Regions from separate parts of the Aquitalea aquatilis genome, predicted to be linked through region 1. Evidence: predicted binding sites of a transcription regulator. Region 1 holds the regulator's gene; each other region holds the start of a gene.
The links. The regulator FNR, encoded in region 1, switches genes on or off when oxygen is low (the NO sensors DNR and NnrR bind a similar motif). The targets are predictions, from matches to a motif close to TTGATNNNNATCAA.

Region 1 (8,013 bases):
ACCGCGATATTGAGCATCGGATGCATTGACGGCCTCTAGAACGGATAGCAGATGTCAGCCAACACGGCTCGACATCTGACGGTAACAATCTGGGTTAAGGAACAAAAAAAGCCGACGCGAGTGCGCGGGCTTTTTGATATGCCCGCTATTTTAATGTGAAACCGCTGATGAATAAACCCCAAGTACCTGATTTTCTGAAAAACATTCGTGTGGTGTTGGCCCGGCCCAACCATCCGGGCAATATCGGCTCGGCTGCCCGGGCCATGAAAACCATGGGCCTGACCCGGCTGTATCTGGTGGAGCCCAAGGTGTTTCCCAGTGATGAAGCCAATGCCCTGGCTTCCGGTGCGGTGGATGTGCTGGAGAGTGCAACCGTGGTGTCCAGCCTGGCCGAGGCCCTGAGCGATGTCACCGTGGCCTGTGCACTGACCAGCCGCCGCCGCGAGCTGACCACCCCGCTGTCCACCCCGCGTGAAACCACGCCGGAGCTGGTGGCACGGGCGCGTGACGGCGAACAGGTGGCGCTGGTGTTCGGTAATGAAACCTTCGGTCTGTCTATCGAGGAAGTTGAACAGTGCAACCGCCTGGTGACCATTCCGGGTAATCCGGATTACTTCTCGCTCAATCTGGCGATGGCAGTGCAGGTGATGACCTACGAGCTGTTCAGCCATACCGAGGTCGATGTGGAGTACCTGCGGCCGGAGAGCGAAACCGCCAGCCTCGGCGAGGTGGAAGGCTTCTGCCAGCATCTGGACCAGACCATGGGTGCCATCGGCTATTACCGTCGCCGCAACAGCGAACGCCTGATGCGCCGCATGCGTGCGCTATTCAATCGCTCCGGCATGTTGCGTGACGAGGTCGATATCCTGCGTGGCCTGATGAAACAGATCCAGCGCGTGGCAGATGGCCATGAGCACGACGGCGAGGCCTGAGCGCGGCTTTCATCTCCCTTACACGCAGCCGGCGCTGCGTGATCTGGCTTTTCTGCTGACCTCTCCTGCGCCCTGGGATAGTGGCCGCAATCTGTCGCCCGCGCAGTTGCTGGGCCCACAGGGCCATGCCTTGCTGGCGGAGCTGGAGGAAAATCCGGCACCGCTCTCACACTGGCTGGCGCAACAGCCTTGCCAGCGGCTTGGCCACTATGCCGAACGCCTGCTGGCTTTCTGGTTCCAGCTGGCTCCGCATATCGAACTGGTGGCGGCCAATGTGCCGGTGCGTGAGGCCGGTGGCCGCACCATCGGCGAATTCGATTTCCTGATCCGGCTGGATGGTGTGCCACTGCACGTGGAAACCGCCAGCAAATTCTATCTGCAGCTGGGACATGGCGCGGACACTCTGGTCGGTCCCAGCCTGCGCGACGCCTGGCCGCTCAAGGCCGCCAAATTACAGGAACAACTGCAACTGGCCCGTCATCCTGCGGCGGCCCGTGTCTTGCCGCCCGGTTTTGCCGGCTGTGCCAGTGCCGCGCGGCTGGCCGGCTGGTTCTTCTATGCCGGTACGCCAGCTGTCCCGGCTGCGCCATTGGCGCCGGAGCAACTGCAAGGCTGGATCAGTCCTTTGCAGCAGCCCTGGCCAAGCTTTTCCAGCGGAGGGCGCTGGATATGGCTATCGCGGCTGGGCTGGCTGGCCCCGGCGCGGGTAGAGCAGGGCATGGTGCGTGAGCAGGATAGCCTGCGCCAAGAGCTGTTGCAGGCGGCGGTACCACAGCTGGTGGCCGAATTGCTGCCGGTGGGGGATGGTTACTGGGAGGAAGTGGCTCGCGGCTTTGTGGTGCCGCCGGGCTGGCCGCAGCAGGACCGATTACAGGCCTTGCTGGCCACTATTGATGGCAGGCCCGCTCCATGAAACGGTTGTTGATTATCTACGCCAGCCAGACTGGCCACACCTTGCAATTGATCGATGCCTTCTGTCAGCCGCTGTTGCCGCTGTGCGCAGAACTCCACATCAGCCGCCTGCCAGCCGCGGAGGCAGGACTGGATGATTTGCTGGCTGCTGATGCCATCGTGCTGGCAACGCCGGAGAACTTTGGCTATATGGCGGGTAAAGTGAAGGATTTTTTTGATCGCACCTATTACCCGGCACAGGGGAAGACCGAGGGTCTGCCCTATCTGATGCTGGTGTCGGCAGGTACGGATGGTCTGGGAGCGATCCAGGCCATGCGCCGCATTGCCTGCGGTTATGGCTGGAAGGAAGTCTTGCCGCCCTTGCTGGCGCAGGGCGAGATATTGCCGCAGCATCGGGAGCAGGCCATGGAGCGGGGCGAGATGCTGGCCGCAGGCATGCTGGTGGGGCGCTGGTAGGGCAGGGCGGGCGGCTTAGCCGACCGGACTAGGTCTTCAGACGAATGGTCGGCCGTGCCAGTAATGCGCAAGATGCAAAAACACCGCAGGCTGCCGGCAAGCAGGGCTGCGGTGTTTCTGGTTGGCTGCTGCTTCAGACGCCGTTGGCGTGGGTGCAGCCGGCAATCAGGTCTTTCAGTGCGTCGGCCTTGATCAGCTGGATGTGCTTGTGATCGACACTCAGCCAGCCCTGCTGCTGGAACTTGGACAGCGTACGGCTGACCGTTTCCAGTTTCAGGCCGAGGAAGCTGCCGATTTCCTCACGGCTCATGCGTAGGATGAAGTCATTGGCAGCAAAGCCGCGTGTGGACAGACGCTGCGACAGGTTGAGCAGGAAGGCCGCCAGGCGTTCTTCCGCTTTCATATTGCCCAGGAGCAGCATGACGTTCTGATCGCGCACGATTTCGCGGCTCATCAGCCGGAAAAAGTGGTGCTGCAGGCTGGGAATATCGCGCCCCAGGCTTTCCATGCGATTGAAGGGCAGCTCGCAGACTTCGCTGTCTTCCAGGGCGATGGCGTCGCAGCCATGCACATTGGAAGAAATGCCATCGAGGCCCATCAGTTCGCCGGACATCAAAAAGCCGGTGACCTGTTCGCGACCGTCCTGGCTGGCGACGCTGGTTTTGAAGAAACCAGTACGCACTGCGAACAGGGACTTGAAGCCCTCGCCGCTGCGGAACAGGTACTCGCCGCGCTTGAGGCGGCGGCTCTGACGGATCACGGCGTCCAGCTGCGTCATTTCGTCGCGGTTCAACCCGATGGGCAGGCAGAGTTCGCGCAGGCTGCAGTTGGAGCAGGACACCTTCAGTGCGTGAATAGTGTGTTGGTTTTGGTCAGACATCGAGTGTTTTGTACAACCCTGTAAAGAAGCTTGACCCTTGTCAAAGCGGAATTCACACGTTTTCCGCAAATTTACCAGTCCACCTGACGTTTGACTATCAATACCCGACGACATGCACACCACCCATCCGTTTTCGCCCACCCACTGTGAGTTCGACCGAGCGTTGATCGAACGTCTTGATGGCTCTGGCCCAAGATACACTTCTTACCCGACGGCCGACCGCTTTACGCCGGCGTTTGGCGAGAAGGACTATAAACACTGGCTGAAGCAACGCCACCTTGGCATGCATCAGAACGCAATATCATTGTACGTTCATATACCGTTCTGCAACACGGTATGTTACTACTGCGGCTGCAACAAGATCATCACCAAAGACAAAAGCCGCGCTGATCGCTACCTCGACTATCTGGAAAAAGAGATCAAGCTGGTGGCCGCCTCACTGGGCTGTCGCGAAAAGCTGATCCAGCTGCATTTTGGTGGTGGTACGCCCACCTTCCTGTCCGATGAACAGCTGGACCGGCTGATGGGCATGCTGCGCACTCACTTCGAATTTTTGCCGGAGGGAGAATATTCCATCGAGATCGATCCGCGCAAGGTGGGTCGCGAGACCGTGCACCATCTGGCAGGTCTGGGCTTTAACCGCATGAGCGTGGGCATCCAGGATTTCGACCCGCAGGTGCAGCAGGCGGTTAATCGCGTGCAGAGCGAAGCCGAGACGCTGGAAGTGATCGATGCCGCCCGCGAAGCGGGTTTCAAGTCGGTCAGTGTCGACCTGATCTACGGCCTGCCGCTGCAGACGCGCGCATCGCTGAAAGCCACGCTGGACAAGGTGATTGCCATCAGTCCGGACCGGCTGGCGCTGTACAACTATGCTCATTTGCCCACGGTGTTCATGCCGCAGCGGCGCATCAACGAAGCGGATCTGCCGACGGCCAGCACCAAGCTGGATATCCTGCAGGATGCGGTAAAAAGCCTGGCGGATGCCGGCTATGTATTTATCGGTATGGACCACTTTGCCAAGCCGGAAGACGACCTGGCCATCGCCTTGCGCCAGGCCCGCCTGCAGCGCAATTTCCAGGGCTATTCCACCCATGCCGACTGCGACATGATCGGTCTTGGTGTCTCGTCCATCGGCAAGGTCGGCCCCTGTTACAGCCAGAATGAGAAGGACCTGGACAGCTATTACGCCGCGCTGGATGAGGGCCGTTTGCCGGTGATGCGCGGCATGGTGCTGGATCAGGACGACATCCTGCGCCGTGGCATCATCCAGGCGCTGATGTGCCGCTTCTCGCTGTCGGTGGAGGCCATCGAGCAGGTGCATGGCATCAATTTCGCTGAATATTTTGCTGAGGAACTGCCGGCCATCCGCGAATATCACAAGCTGGGCTTGCTGACTTTTGACGGTGATTTCCTGATGGTGGAGCCGAAAGGCCGCTTCCTGATCCGCAATATCGCCATGCTGTTCGACCGCCACTTGCGCGAGCGTGAAACCAAGGCGCGTTATTCCAAGACGATTTGACACCCGCAGTGCTGTTTTTTCCAAGGGAAAACCCTGAAAAAAACCGCGAAAAAAAGCCCGCTTGCTGCGGGCTTTTTGTTTGAAAAGTGATGGTTTTTTACAACAGTTTGCCGTGCTTGGATCAACCTTCCGTGGCGTTGTCCGGCAAGGGGAAGGGTTTTTGCTGCCGATGCAGCCGGATAATCGCCTCGCCGGTGGGGCTGGCGACGATATCGCGCAGGGTATAACCATCCAGCACGGTGAAAAAGGCTTGTAGGCCGACATCCAGCGCCGACTTGAGACGGCAATCCTGGCGCAATGCGCAAGGGGGCGTGGCACAGTCGATCAGGGCGGTATTGCCCTCCAGAATGCGGATGATGCCACCCAGCTGGTAATGCTCCGGTGGCTGGGCCAGTGCCAGGCCTCCGCCCTTGCCACGACTGGTCAGCAGCCAGCCTTGCTGTCCCATGAAATGCACCACCTTGACCAGATGGTTGCGCGATATTGCAAAGCGCTCGGCGATTTCGCTGATGGTAACGGCCTGTTCGCGATCGCGATGTGTCAGGTACATCAACACGCGCAATGCCAGATCGGTAAAACGGTTCAGTTGCATGGGCTAGAAGGGTAAAGGCGGTGCCGCGCAGGATACTCCGCACGGCCCACCCTCACAATGCGCTGCGGCAAACCACGTGCAGCAGGCAATCAGTCGCTGGCCATGGCGTTGGAGCCGAATACCTCCATGTGGATGCGGGTTGCTGCCACACCGCTGGCGCGCAGCTGTGAGCGCTGCTGTTGCATGAAGGCCTGCGGGCCGCACAGGTAGTAGTCGGCATCCGCCAGCAGGGCATGCTCACGGATGGCCTCGGCATCGATGCGGCCGGCGCGCTGGTAGTCCTGGCCCAACTGGTCGGTGTCTTGCGGGCATTCATAAAACACCGTGCTGGCCAGTACCGGATGCTGGGCCGCCAGTTGGCCCACTTCCTGTTTCATGGCATGGACCTGGCCGTGACGGGCGGCGTGCAGGTAGCGAATGGGGCGCTGGCTGCCGCTTTCCAGCAGATGCCTGAGCATGGACAGCAGCGGGGTCTGGCCGACACCGGCACTGATCAGCACCACCGGGGTCGCGCGATCCTGATGCAGCACGAAGTCACCGAACGGCGGTGAAACCTGCAGGATGTCTCCTTCCGCCAGCGCTGCATGCAACTGGCCGGACACCTTGCCTGCAGGTGCATCACCCTGTGCTTCTTCACGCTTGACCGAAATGCGCAGCCAGCCTTTGCCCGGGGCATCGGACAGGCTGTACTGGCGTGGCTGGCACAGCCCCCATTCCGGGATATAGCGCTGGACCGATACATACTGACCGGGCTGGAAGTCCGGCAAGGCACCGCCATCGGCTGGCTGCAGATAGAAAGAGGTGATTTCCGCACTTTCCACCTGTTTGTTCACCACCCGGAATGGCCGCCAGCCGCTCCAGCCACCGGCCTGGGTAGCTGCACGCTGGTACAGGCTGTTTTCCAGATTGATCAATAGCTCGGCCAGTTGCTGGTAGGCCGCTCCCCAGGCGTCCAGCAGGCTGTCCGGGGCGGCTTCCTCGCCCAGTACCTCGCGGATGGACGCCAGCAGGTGCTTGCCGACAATCGGGTAGTGCTCGGCGCGTATCCCCAGGCTGGTGTGCTTGTGTGCCACGCGCTCCAGTACCGGCAGTAGTACCTCGGGGGCATCGATGTGCTCGGCATAGGCCGCCACGGCCATGGCGAGGGCCTGTTGCTGCTGGCCAGCATGTTGATGGCCCTGGTTGAAGATGTTTTTCAGTTCCGGGTTGTGCTGAAACATGCGTTGGTAAAAGTGGCTGGTCAGCAGCACGCCGTGTTGTTTCAGGATGGGGGCAGTGGCTTTGACTTGCTGGCGGGTGGATGCGTCGAGCATGGCAGTTCCTTATGATGTTTTTAAAATACATCTTTATTGGCGCGCAGTGATTTGCCGGGCAAATATTGCAACTCATTAAAGATGTAAAAATAATACATCTTTAATCAAGGATTGTCATCATCGACATCAAGAGCATCACTCTGTGAAGAAGCTCGGCGAAACCATGGGCTAGGGCCTGTTAACGCTATTTTTTTCACGGCGGCGGATGTTGAGGGGATGCAATGCGCGAAAAACTGCGCGCCGCAGGGCATTCCCTGCCAGCGCGGTTTGACAAGGCAGTGCGCCGCTCAACATCCGCCCCGCAGGGCAGGCCCGACCAGCTTGCCACTGCTGCGTTGTCGGATTTGCGCTTGGGGCCACCAAGCGCTGCATCCTCCGCCTTGCATTGACAAGCTTTCAGGGCCTGCGCCGCAGAAAACATCGTGTTAACAGGCCCTAGACAGGGTGGGACAGAAATTTTCTGCCTATAAATGAAGGGCTTGCCCAGCAGATAAAAGACACAGGGCAAGGCCAATATTCCAGAGGAGTTGTCCATGTTCCGTCTTGTCGCGCGCTGGATGCAGCGTTTGAGTTACCCCACGCGCTTTGCCGTGATCGGGGCTGTCTTTGCCATCGCACTGGTTTATCTCACCTATGGCCTGTACCGCAGCAATCAGGACAATGTCGATTTCTCCAGCAAGGAAGTGATCGGCGTGCAGTACCTGAAGCCGGCGATGAACCTGCTGCTGGCTTTGCAGCAGGAACAGGCACAGCGGGCCGCTGCTGGCGACAAGGCCGCGCTTTCTGCCGGACTGGAGACACAATGGAGCACGCTGCAGCAGACGCATCAGGCGCTCAATGGCCAACTGGGACTGGATAAGAGCTGGGCTGCGCTGGAGGGCGCGTGGCAAAAACTGAAAGGTGCGCCGGAACTGGCCAATTACCAGGCGGCAGCGGGCAGCTTGCTGGAGCTGATCAGCATGGCCAGCGATCAGTCCAATCTGACACTGGACCCGGATATCGATACTTTTTATCTGATGGATGCGGTAACGGTGCAATGGCCCAACTGGCTGAACCGCAGCACCCAGGCTAACGCCCTGTTACTGGCAGCCAGGGGGCAGCCGCTGACGGCTACTGCGCGGGATCAGGCGGTCGGCCTGTCACCTCTGATTCGCGACAGCCTGCAAAACCTGCAACACGACCTGTCCAAGGCCGTGGCCTATAACGCCGGGGTCAAAACCGGCTTTGCCGGTGCAGATGAGAAGCTGGCGGCCCAGTCGGCCCTCAATGCCGCCGCACTGGACAAGGCGATTGCCGGCCAGGCCCAGGCCGGCACTGCCTTGCAGGCGGCCTCGCTGGATGCCGCCAATCACTTTCAGCAGGCCGCCTTGCAGCAACTGGGCAGCCTGCTGGACGCCCGTATCCAGCGC
Region 2 (8,013 bases), 1.7 Mb from region 1:
CAGGTAGGTGAATCCGGCATAGAAGAAGATCCAGAAGCTTTCCCACGGGCCATAGTCGAAGGTGGGCATGGCCTTGACCAGATCGCGGATGGGGGTGAAATAACCCACCAGCGAGAAGCCGGTCCACAGGCAGAACAGAATCATCAATGCGTGTTTGGTGAGTTTGAGCCTGATCTTGCGCAGGCTCATCGGGGCATTGTCCAGCTTGATGCGCTTGTTGCGGTCGCCTTCCACCCATTGCTCAATCCACAGCATGATCTCGGTGTAGACGGTTTGCGGACAGGAGTAGCCGCACCACAGGCGGCCGGCAATGGTGGTCCAGACAAACAGACCAAAAGCACAGCTCATGAGCAGGGCTGCGAGGTAAACGAAGTCCTGCGGCCAGATGGTCAGGCCGAAGATGTAGAACTTGCGGTTCACCATGTCGAAGAACAGTGCCTGCCGACCATTCCAGGTCAGCCAGGGCAGGCCGAGGAAGGCCAGTTGGGTGCCGAGTACGAAAAGAATACGCCAGTTGTTGAAGATCCCTTTGACGCTACGCGGGTAGATCTTTTTTTGTGCCTCGTACAAGGACACGGTTTCCGGAGCGGCCTTGTGGGAGGGGGGAGTGTGTTCTACTTTGACCGGTATATCTTTGAGCGAATCAGACATGGTGTTTCCCTGAAGAGGATTTCGCAAAGTTCACTCTCAACATGGACTTTGCGCAAGCCTCTTGCCAGCTTTTTCATTATACCGAATTATATATTAATTGTCATAAAGCATACTGCCCGCTTGCGCGGGCAGTATGTCAGCTAAGGCTTACTGCGCCTTGGCGTTGTTGGACAGGCCCCATACATAGGCTGCCAGCAAGTGAACCTTGCCATCGCCCAGGAAGTCCTTCCAGGCCGGCATCTGGTTGTTGCGACCATTGGTGATGGTCTCAATGATGGTCTTTTCAGTACCACCATACAGCCAGATGTTGTCGGTCAGGTTAGGTGCACCCAGTTGCTGGTTACCCTTGCCATCCGGGCCGTGGCAGGCCGCGCAGATGGTGGCAAAGGTTTCCTTGCCACGGCTGGCGCGTTCGGCATCATGCTTCTTGCCGGACAGCGACATCACGTAGTTGGCGGCATCCTTGACCTTCTCTTCACCCAGTGCAGCACCCCAAGCCGGCATCTGGCCGTGGCGACCAGCTTGAATGGTGGTTTCGATGGTTTTTGCATCGCCACCCCACAGCCAGTCGTTGTCGGTCAGGTTCGGGAAGCCCTTGGCACCGCGTGCATCAGAGCCGTGGCACTGTACGCAGTAGGTCTGGAACAGGCGCTTGCCCATTTCCTGTGCCTTGGGATCAGCCGCAACGGCCTTCAGATCCTGTTTCAGGTAGTTGTCGTACAGGGGCTGGTATTTGGCTTCGGCTTGTGCGCGTTCTTCCTTGTACTGACCAACGGAAGTCCAGCCACGAATACCTTGCCATTTGCCCAGGCCCGGGTAGAGCACCAGATAGCAGGCACCGAAGATCAGCGTGATGTAGAACATCAGCATCCACCAGCGCGGCAGAGGATGGTTGTACTCCTCCAGATCGCCATCCCATACATGACCCATGGTCTTGACCTGCTCACCCTTGTTGACCGTGGTCTTGGATTGGGTGAACAACAGCAGGGACAGGCCAACAAAACCTGCAACCACGATGGCCGTGATCCAGATGCCCCAGAAATCGCTTACGAAATCACTCATTGTTTTGCTCCGTTAGAAGCCGACTCATGGTTATCGGCCTCCTGCACCTTGTCGTCGTCGAGAAAGGGCACATTGGCCGCTTCATCGTACCGGTTCTTTGAGCGCCTGCTGTAGGCAATGAACAACACCAGAATAAAGAAGGTGAAGCACATTACGGTGAAGGCAGAGCGCCCAATCGTTACCCAGTCCATGACTTAGCGAACGTTCTTCAGTGCAAGACCCAAGCCCTGCAGGTATGCAATCAGGGCATCCATTTCCGACTTGCCTTCGACCTGAGCCTTGGCTTCGGCGATATCCTTGTCGGTATAGGGAACGCCTACGCTGCGCAGCGCTTCCATTTTCTTCGGCATGATTTCGGCGTCAGCCAGGTTCTTGGACAGCCACGGGAAGGCCGGCATGTTGGATTCCGGTACCACGTCACGCGGATTGGTCAGGTGAACACGGTGCCATTCGTCGGAATAGCGACCGCCTACACGAGCCAGGTCCGGACCGGTACGCTTGGAGCCCCACTGGAAGGGGTGGTCGTAGACCGACTCGCCCGCAACGGAGTAGTGACCATAGCGCTCGGTTTCGGCGCGGAAGGGACGGATCATCTGGGAGTGGCAGTTGTAGCAGCCTTCACGGATGTAGATGTCACGGCCAGCCAGTTGCAGTGCGGTATAGGGCTTGACGCCTGCTACCGGCTGGGTCGTGGACTTCTGGAATGCCAGCGGCAGGATTTCTACCAGGCCGGCAAAGCTGATCACGATCAGCGTGAACACGATGAGATAGCCTACGTGTTCTTCAATCAGTTTCTGGATCTTTTCCATGTTCTTCTACCTTTATCCGCTTAAGCGTGAGCCGATGCGTTAACAGCCGGGATCTTGGCGTCAACAGCGCGGCCACCAGCTACGGTGCGGAAGGTGTTGTAGGCCATCAGCAGCATACCGCTCAGGTACAGCGTACCACCCAGGAAACGTACGAAGTGGTAGGGGTACGTTGCTTTCACGGCTTCAACAAAGGCGTAAGTCAGGGTGCCGTCGGCATTCAGGGCGCGCCACATCAGGCCTTGGGTCACACCCGAGATCCACAGTGCGGCGATGTACAGCACCACGCCTACGGTAGCCAGCCAGAAGTGAGCTTCGATCAGTTTCACGCTGTGCATGGACTCGCGGCCAAACAGACGCGGCAGCAGGTAGTACATGGAACCGATGGTGATGAAGCCTACCCAGCCCAGGGCGCCGGAGTGCACGTGACCGATGGTCCAGTCAGTGTAGTGCGACAGGGCGTTGACGGTCTTGATGGACATCATCGGGCCTTCGAAGGTGGACATACCGTAGAAGGACAGGGAAACCACCAGGAACTTCAGTACCGGATCGGTACGCAGCTTATGCCAGGCACCGGACAGGGTCATGATGCCGTTGATCATGCCACCCCAGCTCGGAGCCAGCAGCACCAGGGAGAACACCATGCCGATGGATTGGGTCCAGTCAGGCAGCGCGGTGTAGTGCAGGTGGTGAGGACCAGCCCACATATAGGTGAAGATCAGCGCCCAGAAGTGCACCACGGACAGACGATAGGAGTAAACCGGACGGCCAGCCTGCTTCGGAACGAAGTAGTACATCATGCCCAGGAAGGCGGCGGTCAGGAAGAAGCCTACGGCGTTATGGCCATACCACCATTGCACCATGGCATCCACGGCACCGGCGTACACGGAGTAGGACTTGGTCAGGGAGACCGGTACGAAGGCGCTGTTGACGATGTGCAGCAGGGCTACCGCCAGGATAAAGGCACCATAGAACCAGTTGGCTACATAGATGTGCTTTACCTTGCGGATGGCGATGGTGCCGAAGAATACGATGGCATACACCACCCAGGTCACGGCGATCATCAGTTTGATCGGCCATTCCAGTTCGGCGTATTCCTTGCCGAAGGTATAACCCAGCGGCAGGGTGATGGCAGCAAGGACGATGATCAGCTGCCAGGCCCAGAAGGTAAAGGCGGCAAGCTTGTCCGAGATGAGTCGTACGTTACAGGTGCGCTGCACGACGTAGTAGGAAGTGGCAAACAGGCCGCAACCGCCAAAGGCGAAAATCACGGCGTTGGTGTGCAGCGGGCGCAAACGACCAAAGTGGAACCAGGGCCCAAAATTGAGCTCCGGCCACACCAATTGGGCCGCAATGATGACGCCCACCAGCATGCCTACAATGCCCCAGACTACGGTCATGATGGCAAACTGGCGCACCACCTTATAGTTATAAGTGGATTGCGTTTCCATTTAGGGTTTTCTCCAAGGTTGCTAACTTAGAACGTGACAAACCATGGCGACTTGATTTCCTGCCCACTGCCCCAAGCTGTAGTTGACAGGAAAGCCGCAGGGGAATCTGATCATTTTCAGATTAGTAAAGCGTTTGACCCGTGCTGACAATTTGCTGCCAAAAAAACTTGGCAAATCATGTCAGACACACGCTTTTTCCCATTTATTCAGCGAGGCATTCTAAAGCAAATACCCATGACGGGCCAGTTGATTAGTATGCTCGCGGGATTTTTACGTCCACCATTTTCTTGATTTCAAGCGAGCGGGCCGCAGGTGCTGAACACCTGATGCCGCTTACTGGGGATTATATTGTCATGTCAGTGCAAGCCCTTGACTTAGGTCAAATCGCCATCGGCCACGACGACTGTATGGACCCGGTGCTAAAATCTGCTGTTTCCGCCCCATCTTCAGGCAGATCATGACCGCCCCAGTTCACTATTCCATCCGTCCGTGCTCACCGCAAAGCCATTGCTTCGAGATTACGCTCAAGGTTGCCAAGCCCGCCAAGAAGGGGCAAGTGTTTACCTTGCCGGCGTGGATTCCCGGCAGTTATCTGATCCGTGAGTTTTCCCGTCATATCGTCAGCATTCAAGCGAGCAGTGCTGGCAAAGAGGTTGGGCTATGCAAGCTGGACAAACACACTTGGCAGGCCGAGCCGGTGGCCGGCAGCCTGACGCTGGTGTATCAGGTCTACGCCTATGATCTGTCAGTGCGGGGTGCTTATCTGGATGAAGAGCGTGGCTTCTTCAATGCCAGCAGCGTTTTCCTGGCGGTAGAGGGATACGAGTCGGTAGCCTGCACGGTGGAGATCCGAGCGCCCAAGGGCAAGGCATTCGCTGACTGGAAAGTAGCCAGCAGCCTGCCGGCGCTGGAGACCGACCGCAATGGTTTCGGCGTGTACCGTGCCGGCGATTACGATGAGCTGCTGGATCACCCGGTGGAGCTGGGGGCGTTTCAGTCGGTCAGCTTCAAGGCCTGCGGCGTGCCGCACCAGTTTGTGGTGTCCGGGCGTTTCCGTGGCGACCTCAAGCGCCTGGCGCGCGACACCAAGAAAATCTGTGAACACCAAATCAAGCTGTTCGGCACCCCCGCACCTTTTGATCGCTATGTTTTCATGCTGTATGTCGGCAAAGACATCTACGGCGGGCTGGAGCATCGCGCCTCGACTGCCTTGGTCGCCAACCGCGACGATTTGCCGCAAGCGGCAGATGAAGCGATCTCGGATGGCTACCTCAAGCTGCTGGGACTGATCAGCCATGAATACTTCCACAGCTGGAATGTAAAACGGATAAAACCCGCTGCCTTCAGCCCTTATGACCTGAGCCGCGAGGGCTATACTCGCCTGCTGTGGGCATTCGAGGGCATTACCTCCTATTACGATGATCTGACTCTGCTGCGCTGCGGCCTGATCGACAGCAAGCGCTATCTTGGCCTGCTGGCGCAGACCATCAGCGGAGTCGAGCGCGGTGCCGGTCGCCTCAAGCAGACGCTGGAAGAATCCAGCTTTGATGCCTGGACCAAATACTATCGCCAGGATGAAAACAGCCCCAACAGCATCGTCAGCTACTACACCAAGGGCTCGCTGGCGGCGCTGGCGCTGGATCTGACCATCCGCCAGCAGACGGATGGCCGCCAGTCGCTGGATGACGTGATGCGTGCCTTGTGGCAAAAGTGGCAGGCCGATGGCCAGGGGCTGGCGGAAGACGAGTGGGAGCAGATTGCCCAGAAGGTCACCGGCCTGGACTTGCAGGCCTTCTTCGACAGCGCCTTGCGCTCCACGGCAGATCTGCCCTTGGCCAACTTGTTGGCAACGCAGGGGCTGGACATGTGCTGGGACTACGCGGATCATGCCGGCGATGCAGGGGGTGTCGGCCCGGTGGCAGCAGACCGTCGGCCACGTGCCAGCCTTGGCGTGAAGACCGCTGCGGACCCGCTGGGCCTGCGGCTGGTCAACGTACTGGATGGCAGCGCAGCACAGCAGGCTGGTCTGGCTGGCGGAGACATACTGATTGCACTGGATGGCCTGAAAGTGGCTGATCTGGACAAGATGCTGGCACGCTATGGCGTGGGGGAAACCGTGACCCTGCATCTGTTCCGCCGCGATGAGCTGCTGGTGCGGGATGTCAGTTTGCAAGCCGTGCCACGGACATGCTGCCGTTTGCAGCTGCTGGGCGAGGAGGCCGGCTGGCTGCGTGGCTAAGGCATTCAGCCACTGGATAGTGCACCCATAACCGGACCGGGGCGGCGATCCCGCCCGGTCCATGAGCAAGACCGGATCAAGCCGGCAACGACTACTAATAGAGAGAAGAACATGGCGCAGCAGCCTCAAGTCAACTATCTGAAAGACTATACCGTTCCCCCTTACCTGGTGGATCGGGTGGATTTGAAGTTTGATATCGAGGACGCACAGACGCGTGTGCACTCGCGTATGGTGGTCAAGCGCAATGACAAGTCTGCTGCTGCCAGCGCGCTGTGGCTGGACGGTTCGGCCCGGCTGCTCAGCCTGACGCTGGATGGCGAGCGGCTGGATGCCTCTGCTTATCAGTTGGCGGCCGACGGTGTGCTGATTCCTGCCGTGCCCGACAGCTTTATCCTGGAAGTGGAAACCGAGCTTGAACCGGCGACCAATACCAGCCTGATGGGCTTGTATGCCTCCAAAGGCAATCTGTTTACCCAGTGCGAGCCGGAAGGCTTTCGCAAGATCACCTTTTATATGGACCGTCCAGATGTGATGGCCAAGTTCACCACCACCATCGTTGCCGACAAGCAGAAGTTTCCGGTGCTGCTGTCCAATGGCAACAAGGTGGGGGAGGGCGTGCTGGACAAGAAGCGCCACTGGGTTAAATGGGTCGACCCCTATCGCAAGCCGTCCTACCTGTTTGCCCTGGTGGCCGGCAAGCTGGTGGCCGCGCGTGACAAATTCATCACCCAGCGCGGCCGCGCTGTCGCGCTGGAAATCTGGACCGAGCCGGCCGACCAGGACAAAGTTGCCTTTGCCATGGGGGCGGTCAAGCGCGCCATGAAGTGGGACGAGCAGCGCTTTGGCCTGGAATACGATCTGGACATCTACATGATCGTGGCGGTCAGCGATTTCAATATGGGGGCCATGGAAAACAAGGGCCTCAACATCTTCAATACCTCGGCGGTACTGGCGCGCAAGGATACCCGTACCGATGCGGAGTTCCAGCGCGTGGAAGCCATCATTGCCCACGAATATTTCCATAACTGGACCGGTAACCGTGTCACCTGCCGCGACTGGTTCCAGCTGTCGCTGAAAGAGGGGCTGACGGTATTCCGCGATCAGGAGTTCAGCTCTGATCTGGGCAGCCGTGGCGTCAAGCGCATCGACGATGTCAAAAGCCTGCGTGCCTTGCAGTTCCCGGAAGATGCCGGCCCAACCGCGCATCCGATTCGTCCCGATTCCTATATCGAGATGAACAATTTCTACACCATGACGGTGTATGAAAAAGGCGCGGAAGTGGTGCGCATGTATCACACCCTGTTGGGTGAGTCTGGTTTCCGCAAGGGCATGGATCTGTACTTCAAGCGCCACGATGGCCAGGCGGTAAGCTGCGATGATTTCCGTGCGGCCATGGCCGATGCCAATGCTGTCGATCTCGGCCAGTTTGCCCTGTGGTATAGCCAGGCGGGCACGCCGCTGCTGCAAGTCAGCAGCCATTACGATGCCGCAGCGCGGCGCTATGAATTGACCGTTGCCCAGTCCTGCCGGGCCATCAGCGGCCAGCCCGCACCACAGCCGCTGCACATTCCCCTGGCACTGGGGCTGGTAGGCAGTGATGGCAAGGATCTGCCGCTGCAGCTGGAAGGCGAGGAGCAGGCACAGCCTGGCACGCGTGTGCTGGATATCAAGCAGGCCAGTCAGACATTTGTGTTCGTTGATGTGCCGGAAGAACCGGTGCCTTCGCTGTTGCGCGGTTTCTCCGCGCCGGTTCGGCTGGAGTACGACTGGCGCGATGAACAGCTAGCCTTCCTCATGGCCAACG
Region 3 (8,013 bases), 1.4 Mb from region 1:
CAGGGCCTGAAAGACCTGCGCAAAGCCCCGGCTGATGCCATGTTTTACGGTGCAGCCTTTGTGCTGATGGGCTATTTGCTGATCAGCTATTTCGACAGCGCCCCACAGTTTGTGCTGACGCTCAGCACGCTGTTCTTGCTCGGTGGACCTTTTCTCGCCATCGGCCTGTATGATCTGGCGCGCCAGCATGAGGAGATCCGCGCGCCGCAGCGCGTCAGCCTGTGGCACAGCATGAGCGCCTGGAAGGCCAACCTGCCGGGTTTCACCCTGTTTGCCGCGTTGCTGGCGGTGCTGGTGTTTGGCTGGTTCCGTGTGTCCTTGCTGCTGTTTGCCTTGTTCTACGATACGGCAGCCTTGCCGAGTCTGGACGAGCTACTGGCCAATGCCATGCTGCCCGCCAACCTACCTTTCCTGCTGGCCTATTTTGGCGTCGGTTTCCTGTTTGCGGCGACAGTGTTCGCGCTTAGTGTGGTGGCCATTCCCATGCTGCTGGACAAGGAGGTCGATACGGTGACCGCCATGGTCAACAGCCTGCAGGCGGTATACAAGAATCTGCTGACGATGACCGTATGGGCCGCTATGATTGTGATCCTTACTGCCGTGGGTTTTGCCACCTATTTCATCGGCCTGATCATCATCATGCCGGTGCTTGGACTGGCCAGCTGGCATGCCTACCGCGCCATGATCACTTATGAAAGCTGATGCCTGACCGATGACCCACCCCTCCATCGTATTCCTCGACCGGGACAGCCTGCCTGTCCCGGTTCCCGTTTTCCCGTTTGAGCATGCCTACCGCGAAATCGCCGCCACTACTCCGGAGCAGATTGTCCGGCATGTTGGCGACGCCGACATCGTGATCACCAATAAGGTGGCTTTCACCCGCGAAACCCTGCTGCAACTGCCAGGCGTGAAAATGCTGGCCATTGCGGCGACCGGCTACAACCATGTCGACCTGGCATGCTGTCGTGAGCAGGGGATCGCCGTGGCCAATATTCGCCACTATGGCGATGAAACCGTGGCCGAGCATGCTTTCACGCTGATGCTGGCGCTGGTGAAAAACCTGCCGGCCTATCAGCGCGATGTGGCTGCCGGGGTATGGGAGCAGGCCCAGCAATTCTGTCATTTCGGTGCACCGATTCGCGATCTGAAAGGGGCTACGCTGGGCATTTTCGGCTCTGGCGGCATCGGTCAGGCGCTGGCCGAGCGCGCCCGTGCCTTTGGCATGCGGGTGCAGTTTGGTGAGCGCAAGGGAGCGAGCGTGGTGCGTGATGGCTATGTCAGCTTTGCCGACCTGCTGGCGACGTCCGACGTGCTGTCACTGCACTGTCCACTCAACGATGACACCCGCAACATGATTGCCCAGGACGAATTGATGGCCATGAAGCCGGGGGCCATCCTGATCAATACCGCGCGCGGCGGGCTGGTGGATGAACAGGCGCTTGTTGCCGCCTTGAAGTACGGTCAGCTGGGTGGTGCCGGTTTTGATGTGCTCAGTACCGAGCCGCCTACGGCAGGTAATCCGCTGCTCAAGGCCCGTCTGCCGCATTTGATTGTGACACCGCATATTGGCTGGGCCAGTCAGCAGGCCATGCAGCGGCTGGCGCAGCAGCTGGTCGACAATATCGCCGCCTATGTGGCGGGCAGAGCAGAAAACCGGCTGGCCTGAGCCTGGCGCAGGCGGCTGGCCAAACGCAGTTTTTGTTAAACATTGTTTAATCAGAAAAAATACTTAATGAGCAATGTCGGTATTGGGCAATAATGCCAATTGGATTGCTTTAAATATTGTTAATGATTGAATTAAGGCATAGTATTAAATGGTCTGGGCCCGTAACGGGTTCAGGCTGCCCCGCTTGATCCGCCGTGGTTGCTCTGTCTTCCACGGCGCTTTTTTTGTCTGCTCCAGACTTAGGCTGCAGCCCAGCTGCCAGACCAGGGGACTGCAAGGACGGGCTGTTCAGTCCGGAATATCGTTGGGATTGATGCGCGGGCGTTCTTCCTCGCCCATGCCCAGCTTGCCCCGTACACAGGAAATGTAGCGGTTCACATCCGGGCCGCCGCCATAGCGCTGCGCATGCCAGATCATCTCTCCCAGGCACTCCATCATCTCGTGCTGGGCGCGATGCTCGTCGCCATGGCGCAGGGCGAGTTGCGCGTACAGTGAGCGGATGCCGAAGGGCTGGTCAATCGAGCGTTGTTCCTCAATGGCCACGTGCAGGCCAAGATGCAGGAAGGGATTGGTCTCGCCCATTTCCGGCGTCCATTCCTGTTCCAGGTATTTTTCTGGATGATTCAGGATGGAGTGGTACTCAGGGTGGTCTATAAGAATGGAAAGCACGATCTTTTCCAGATCGGTCAATACCACACCATTCTGGTGTTTTTTCCAGGTGTCGAAGAAGAAGCCGCGTGCATCCTGGCGGCTGGGTGAAAACAGCATGTGCAATACCTGAGTACGTTTCTCGGATAAGCCAGGATTATACGGAAGGGAGATAGCCATGACCACGCTTTACGCATTCTCGGCCCTGACTGCCACAGGCAGTCAATTGCCCCTGGCCAGCCTGCAAGGCCGGGTGGTTTTGCTGGTGAACACCGCCAGTGAATGTGGCTATACCCGGCAATATGCCGGACTGCAGCAGCTGCATGAACAGCTGTCATCCGCAGGCTTGAGCGTACTGGCCTTTCCCTGCAACCAGTTTGGCGGGCAGGAACCAGGTAGCGATCAGGATATTGCCGCTTTTTGCAGCAGCCGTTTTGCCGTTGGCTTTCCGGTACTGGCCAAGGTCGAGGTAAACGGTGCGCAGGCCGATCCCTTGTGGCGCTGGCTGACCCAGGCGGATACACCGCACCCGCATCCGGTGAAGTGGAATTTCACCAAGTTTCTGGTGGATGCAGAGGGCAGGGTGGTGAAGCGCTACGAGCCGGCGGTGGAGCCGCATGAACTGCAGGAGGATATCGAGAACTTGCTGAAACGGGCAGCAGCCAGCGGCTGATGCCCGCCATGGTTTATTTACGACTGAAGATGATGTCCCACACGCCGTGCCCCAGCTTGATGCCGCGGGCTTCGAACTTGGTGAGCGGACGATAGTCCGGGCGCGGTGCATAGCCGTCAGCGGTATTGGCCAGATCACCATTGGCGCTGAATACTTCCATGATCTGGATGGCGTAGTCTTCCCAGTCAGTGGCTGCGTGCAGATAGCCACCCGGCTTCAGCTTTTTCACCAGCTTTTCCACCAGCGGGGCCTGGATCAGCCGGCGCTTGTTGTGGCGCTTCTTGTGCCAGGGGTCGGGAAAGAAAATATGCACCCCGTCCAGGCAGCCATCAGCCAGCATGTGGTCCAGCACTTCCACCGCATCGTGGCGGATGATGCGCAGATTGCTCAGCTCTTTTTCGGCAATCAGCTTGCACAGATTACCCACGCCTGGCGAATGCACTTCCACGCCCAGATAGTCGCGCTCGGGGTTGGCGGCAGCGATTTCCGCTGTTGCTCCACCCATGCCAAAGCCGATTTCCAGAATCTTGGGAGCCTGGCGACCAAAAGCCTGCTGCAGATCGATGGCTTCAGCCTGATATTCGATGCCCCATTTGGGCATGCCTTCGTCCATGGCGCGCTGCTGGCCTGCCGAGAGATGTCCCTGACGCAGCACAAAGCTTCTGATGGCGCGCCCGAATGCCGGATTTTCCATGTGATTCAAACAGATAATTGCGGGAAGACGCGCATGTTACCGAATCTTGCCGGCCTTAGCGAGTGCCACGGCTTGCCAGGCGGGATTTGCCGCCAGTTGCGCGACAAATTGGCGGGCTGTGGGATAGCGCAGTGTGACGCCCAGCTCCGCCAGGCGCGCATTGCGGATGCGCCGCGACTCCGCCATATACGACCACAAGGCCGGGCTCACCTGCTGGCGGACTTCGGCGCGGCTCAGCTGTGGTGGCATGGGCAGCGAAAGTGCCCCAGCCAGCATGGCATACCAGTCGGTGATGGTTAGCGGTTCGTCATCGCAGGCATTGAATACCCGGATGCCACCTCGCTGCTGCTGCAGGCTGGCGATGCACAAGCGCGCCAGATCATCGGCATGGATGTGATTGCTATAGCTGTCTTCCGCCGGCAGGATCAGGGGCGTGCCTTGTAACAAGCGGGTCAGTGGCAGGCGTTCCAGCGCGTAAATGCCCGGTGCGCGCAAGATATTCAGCTGGCAGCCATGGCGGCCGGCAAAGCCGCGCAATGCGGTTTCGGCATCGGCCCGGCGTTGGGCGCGCCCGGTCTGGGCTTGCAGTGGCGAGCACTCGTCCAGCCAGGCTCCATCCCCATTTCCATACACGCCAGTAGTGCTGATATAGCTAAGACGCTGTGGTATCCTGTCGGCTTTTGCCAGTGCGTACAACAACTTGCGCGTGCGATTGTCCCGTACGCCGCTGCCGGGAGGCGGCGCGGTAATCCATACGTCATCGGCCAGCCCCGCGATTCTGTGCAGGCTATCCTGGCAGTCCAGATTGGCCATGATGGGTAGGGCGCCGCCCTGGCGTGCTGCCTCGGCTGCGGCCGGATGGTGGGCAATGGCGAAAACGCGCCAGTGCCGGACCAGCTCGGGCAGGGCGCGCCGGGCGACATCGCCCAGACCTGCAATCAATAAAGTACGCATAGGCAGCATATTACCCAGATTTGGAATAAAGGTACCCAATGAGTTCCCAGGTCAAAGTGCTCCCGAGTGGGCATACGTTCAGTGTTGAAGCGCATGAAACCATTCTGGAAGCGGCTTTGCGCCAGAATGTCGGCCTGCCTTATGGCTGCCGTGACGGTGCCTGTGGCGCCTGCAAGGGCAAGGTAGTGGAAGGCGAAGTATGCCAGGATGGCTATCAGGACAAAGCGCTGCCGGAAAGCGAACGCGTCCAGGGTATGACCCTGTTCTGCTGTGCCCGCCCACAGGGCGATGTCACCATCGAAGCCCGTGAAGTGGCCGGTGCCGGTGATATCCAGATCAAGACCCTGCCGTGCCGCGTGGAAAGCATGGTGAAAATGCATGATGTGGCTGTGCTCAAGCTCAAGCTACCGGTATCGGAACGCTTGCAATTCCGCGCCGGCCAGTACATCGACATTCTGATGAAGGACGGCAAGAAGCGCAGCTTCTCCATCGCCAATGCACCGCATGACGATGCCTTCCTGGAATTGCACATTCGCCATCAGCCGGGTGGCAGCTTCTCGGAATATGTCTTCAGCCAGATGAAAGAGCGCGAGATCATGCGCTTCAAGGGTCCGCTGGGTTCTTTCTTCCTGCGCGAAGAGTCGGACAAGCCGATTATTCTGGTGGCCAGTGGCACCGGCTTTGCACCGGTCAAGGGCATTATCGAGCATGCCATCCATCATGGCATCCAGCGCCAGATGGTGCTGTACTGGGGCGCACGTACCAAGGCCGACTTGTACATGGCTGAACTGGCTGCCAGCTGGCAGGCAGAGCATGCCAACATCACCGTGATCCCGGTGTTGTCCGAAGCCTTGCCGGAAGATGCATGGCAGGGGCGCACCGGCTTTGTGCACCAGGCGGTGCTGGATGACTTTGATGATCTGTCCGGCTATCAGGTGTATGCCTGTGGCGCACCGGTGATGGTGGAGTCTGCCCATCGCAGCTTTATTCAGGAGCGCCAGCTGCCGGAAGACGAATTCTTCTCCGATGCCTTCTTCCTGTCCAAGGACATGGGTGGCAGCAAGTAATCGCACCTAGCCGTACCAAGACAAAACCCCTGCATGCAGGGGTTTTTCATTTGCAATCCCGCTCTGTGCTGATGGCAGCATGCTGCCTGTCATCATCTGCTTTGCCACATTGACGGTCAGCAATCTGCCCGGCATGCGTATTTTTGACCTGCATCAACATCCCTGTTTTGAGTATGGCTATTATGACTATCGACTAATCAATCAAGGCGGCATACCGCCAGCTAGAGGAGTGGAAGATGGAACTGCTGGGACAACTTCTATCCGACGATGTCGGTGTATTGGGATTGGCCACCATTGTCTTTGCCACAGTGGTTGTTGTGGGAGTGATCGTAGTGATTACACGCAAAGTGAAAAACGCCGGCCCGAATGACTGAGCTGGCCTGATTGTGATTGGTGTCTAGATTTCCTCTTGATGTGTGTGTTGGTGGATACGGTGGTGGGCCGTATCCATTTTTTTTGCCTGCGATAATTTGTAAAAACAATTTAACGTTGTCTTTGTGAATGATTGCGCATTTTGAATTTAAAAATTCTATTGGGATATCTTCCCGCTTCCTCCTATAACGCCCTCGTTACCCCTAGTGTCAATCAGAAGTTGCCTGCCCTGCCTATTTGATCTTGATCAAACATGTGTTTGACGTTTCTGGAATCAGATCGGTCTCGCCATTATCATTACATCAACGAATAAGAAATTAATAATATACAGATAGTTTTCAGGTAAATGTATTTCACGGAGAACGAAAATGTCCACTGAAACTGAAGCACAAGGTGGCGGAGCACCCAAACTGAAACTGGGTGCACTCACCGCACTGGTAGTGGGGTCCATGATTGGCGGCGGCATCTTCTCGCTACCGCAGAACATGGCGGCAGGCGCAGGAGCAGGCGCCATCATCATTGGTTGGGCCATTACCTTTCTGGGCATGCTGACGCTGGCATTTGCCTTCCAGATGCTGGCCAACCGCAAACCGGAAGTAGAAGGCGGGGTATATGGTTATGCCCGAGCCGGTTTCGGTGACTACATGGGCTTCAACTCGGCCTGGGGTTACTGGATTTCGGCCTGGATCGGTAATGTTTCCTACTTTGTCGTGATGTTCTCGGCATTGGGCTTCTGGTTCCATGCCTTTGGCGACGGCAACACGCCGACGGCCATCATCTGTGCCTCGGTAGTGCTGTGGGCCTTGCATTTCCTGGTATTGCGCGGTGTGCATGGTGCGGCTTTCATCAACACCATCACCACCATTGCCAAGCTGGTACCGCTGGCGCTGTTCATCGTCCTGGTGGTGTTTGCCTTCAAGATTGACACCTTCAATCTCGACTTCTGGGGTAATCCGAAGCTGGGTTCCATCGTCGATCAGGTGAAGAGCACCATGCTGGTGACCGTGTGGGTGTTCATCGGTATCGAAGGTGCCTCGATGTTCTCTGGCCGTGCCGAGAAGATGAGTGATGTGGGCAAGGCGACCGTAGTGGGTTTCCTGCTGACCATTGCCCTGCTGGTTGCTGTATCGGTACTGGCACTGGGTGTGATGACCCAGCCGGAACTGGCCGCACTGAAGAACCCGTCCACCGCTTATGTGCTGGAAAAGGCGATTGGTCCCTGGGGTGCCAACATCATGAATGCTGGTCTGGTGATCTCTGTCGGTGGTGCGCTGCTGGCCTGGACCCTGCTGGCTGCTGAAGCACCTTACCTGGCCGGTAAAGATGGCGTGATGCCGCGCATTTTCGGTACCACCAATGCCAACGGTTCGCCTGCTGCCTCGCTGTGGCTGACCAACGGCCTGATCCAACTGTTCCTGGTCATCACTCTGTTCAGCTCGGCCGGTTATCTGGCACTGCTGTCGCTGGCGACCTCGATGATCCTGATTCCTTACCTGCTGTGTTCTGTGTATTCCTTCATGGTGGCCCAGCGTGGCGAAGGCTACCAGGCAGGTGAAGGCAAGGGCCGTGACCTGAGTATTGCCGGTATTGCCAGTGTGTACGGTGTATGGCTGATCTACGCCGCTGGTGTGAAGTATCTGTTCCTGTCGATGGTGCTGTATGCCCCGGGCCTGCTGTTCTACCTGTGGGCCAAGAAAGAACATGGCGAGAAGCCGTTCAAGGGTGCTGAAGCCGTACTGGCCGCCATCATCGTCGTACTGGGTGCCATTGCCACCTACGAACTGATTACCGGTCAGCTCTCCCTCTAAGACAACAACTGTTTAATGAGGAGCGCCCACCAGGCGCTCCCCGACTCCCTTACCACACATTGAAGGAGTTTGATCATGACTAAATTTGGTGTTCATTCCGAATGCGGCAAGCTGCGTAGCGTGATGGTGTG

Region 2: a site for FNR is predicted at 4,340-4,353, ahead of FAZ30_RS09975 (M61 family metallopeptidase). Genes of this name have one in related genera too.
Region 3: a site for FNR is predicted at 5,846-5,859, ahead of FAZ30_RS08715 (DUF3149 domain-containing protein). Genes of this name have one in related genera too.

Annotation. Positions count from the first base shown of each region.
Region 1 covers NZ_CP039731.1:415,725-423,737, reverse strand. The annotation lists gene FAZ30_RS02010 (inositol monophosphatase family protein) at 1-26, opposite strand, end outside; gene FAZ30_RS02005 (RNA methyltransferase) at 168-932, shown strand; gene FAZ30_RS02000 (DUF1853 family protein) at 910-1,845, shown strand; gene FAZ30_RS01995 (flavodoxin family protein) at 1,842-2,300, shown strand; gene fnr (fumarate/nitrate reduction transcriptional regulator Fnr) at 2,434-3,180, opposite strand; gene hemN (oxygen-independent coproporphyrinogen III oxidase) at 3,293-4,699, shown strand; gene FAZ30_RS01980 (RrF2 family transcriptional regulator) at 4,821-5,291, opposite strand; gene hmpA (NO-inducible flavohemoprotein) at 5,381-6,604, opposite strand; gene FAZ30_RS01970 (methyl-accepting chemotaxis protein) at 7,138-8,013, shown strand, end outside.
Region 2 covers NZ_CP039731.1:2,117,086-2,125,098, forward strand. The annotation lists gene ccoG (cytochrome c oxidase accessory protein CcoG) at 1-651, opposite strand, end outside; gene ccoP (cytochrome-c oxidase, cbb3-type subunit III) at 799-1,713, opposite strand; gene FAZ30_RS09960 (cbb3-type cytochrome oxidase subunit 3) at 1,710-1,904, opposite strand; gene ccoO (cytochrome-c oxidase, cbb3-type subunit II) at 1,908-2,522, opposite strand; gene ccoN (cytochrome-c oxidase, cbb3-type subunit I) at 2,543-3,970, opposite strand; gene FAZ30_RS09975 (M61 family metallopeptidase) at 4,428-6,209, shown strand; gene pepN (aminopeptidase N) at 6,321-8,013, shown strand, end outside.
Region 3 covers NZ_CP039731.1:1,860,085-1,868,097, forward strand. The annotation lists gene FAZ30_RS08680 (DUF2189 domain-containing protein) at 1-702, shown strand, start outside; gene FAZ30_RS08685 (D-2-hydroxyacid dehydrogenase) at 713-1,666, shown strand; gene FAZ30_RS08690 (DUF1841 family protein) at 1,955-2,434, opposite strand; gene FAZ30_RS08695 (glutathione peroxidase) at 2,493-2,987, shown strand; gene trmB (tRNA (guanosine(46)-N7)-methyltransferase TrmB) at 3,001-3,681, opposite strand; gene FAZ30_RS08705 (Rossmann-fold NAD(P)-binding domain-containing protein) at 3,718-4,635, opposite strand; gene FAZ30_RS08710 (CDP-6-deoxy-delta-3,4-glucoseen reductase) at 4,674-5,702, shown strand; gene FAZ30_RS08715 (DUF3149 domain-containing protein) at 5,939-6,076, shown strand; gene arcD (arginine-ornithine antiporter) at 6,443-7,882, shown strand; gene FAZ30_RS08725 (arginine deiminase) at 7,958-8,013, shown strand, end outside.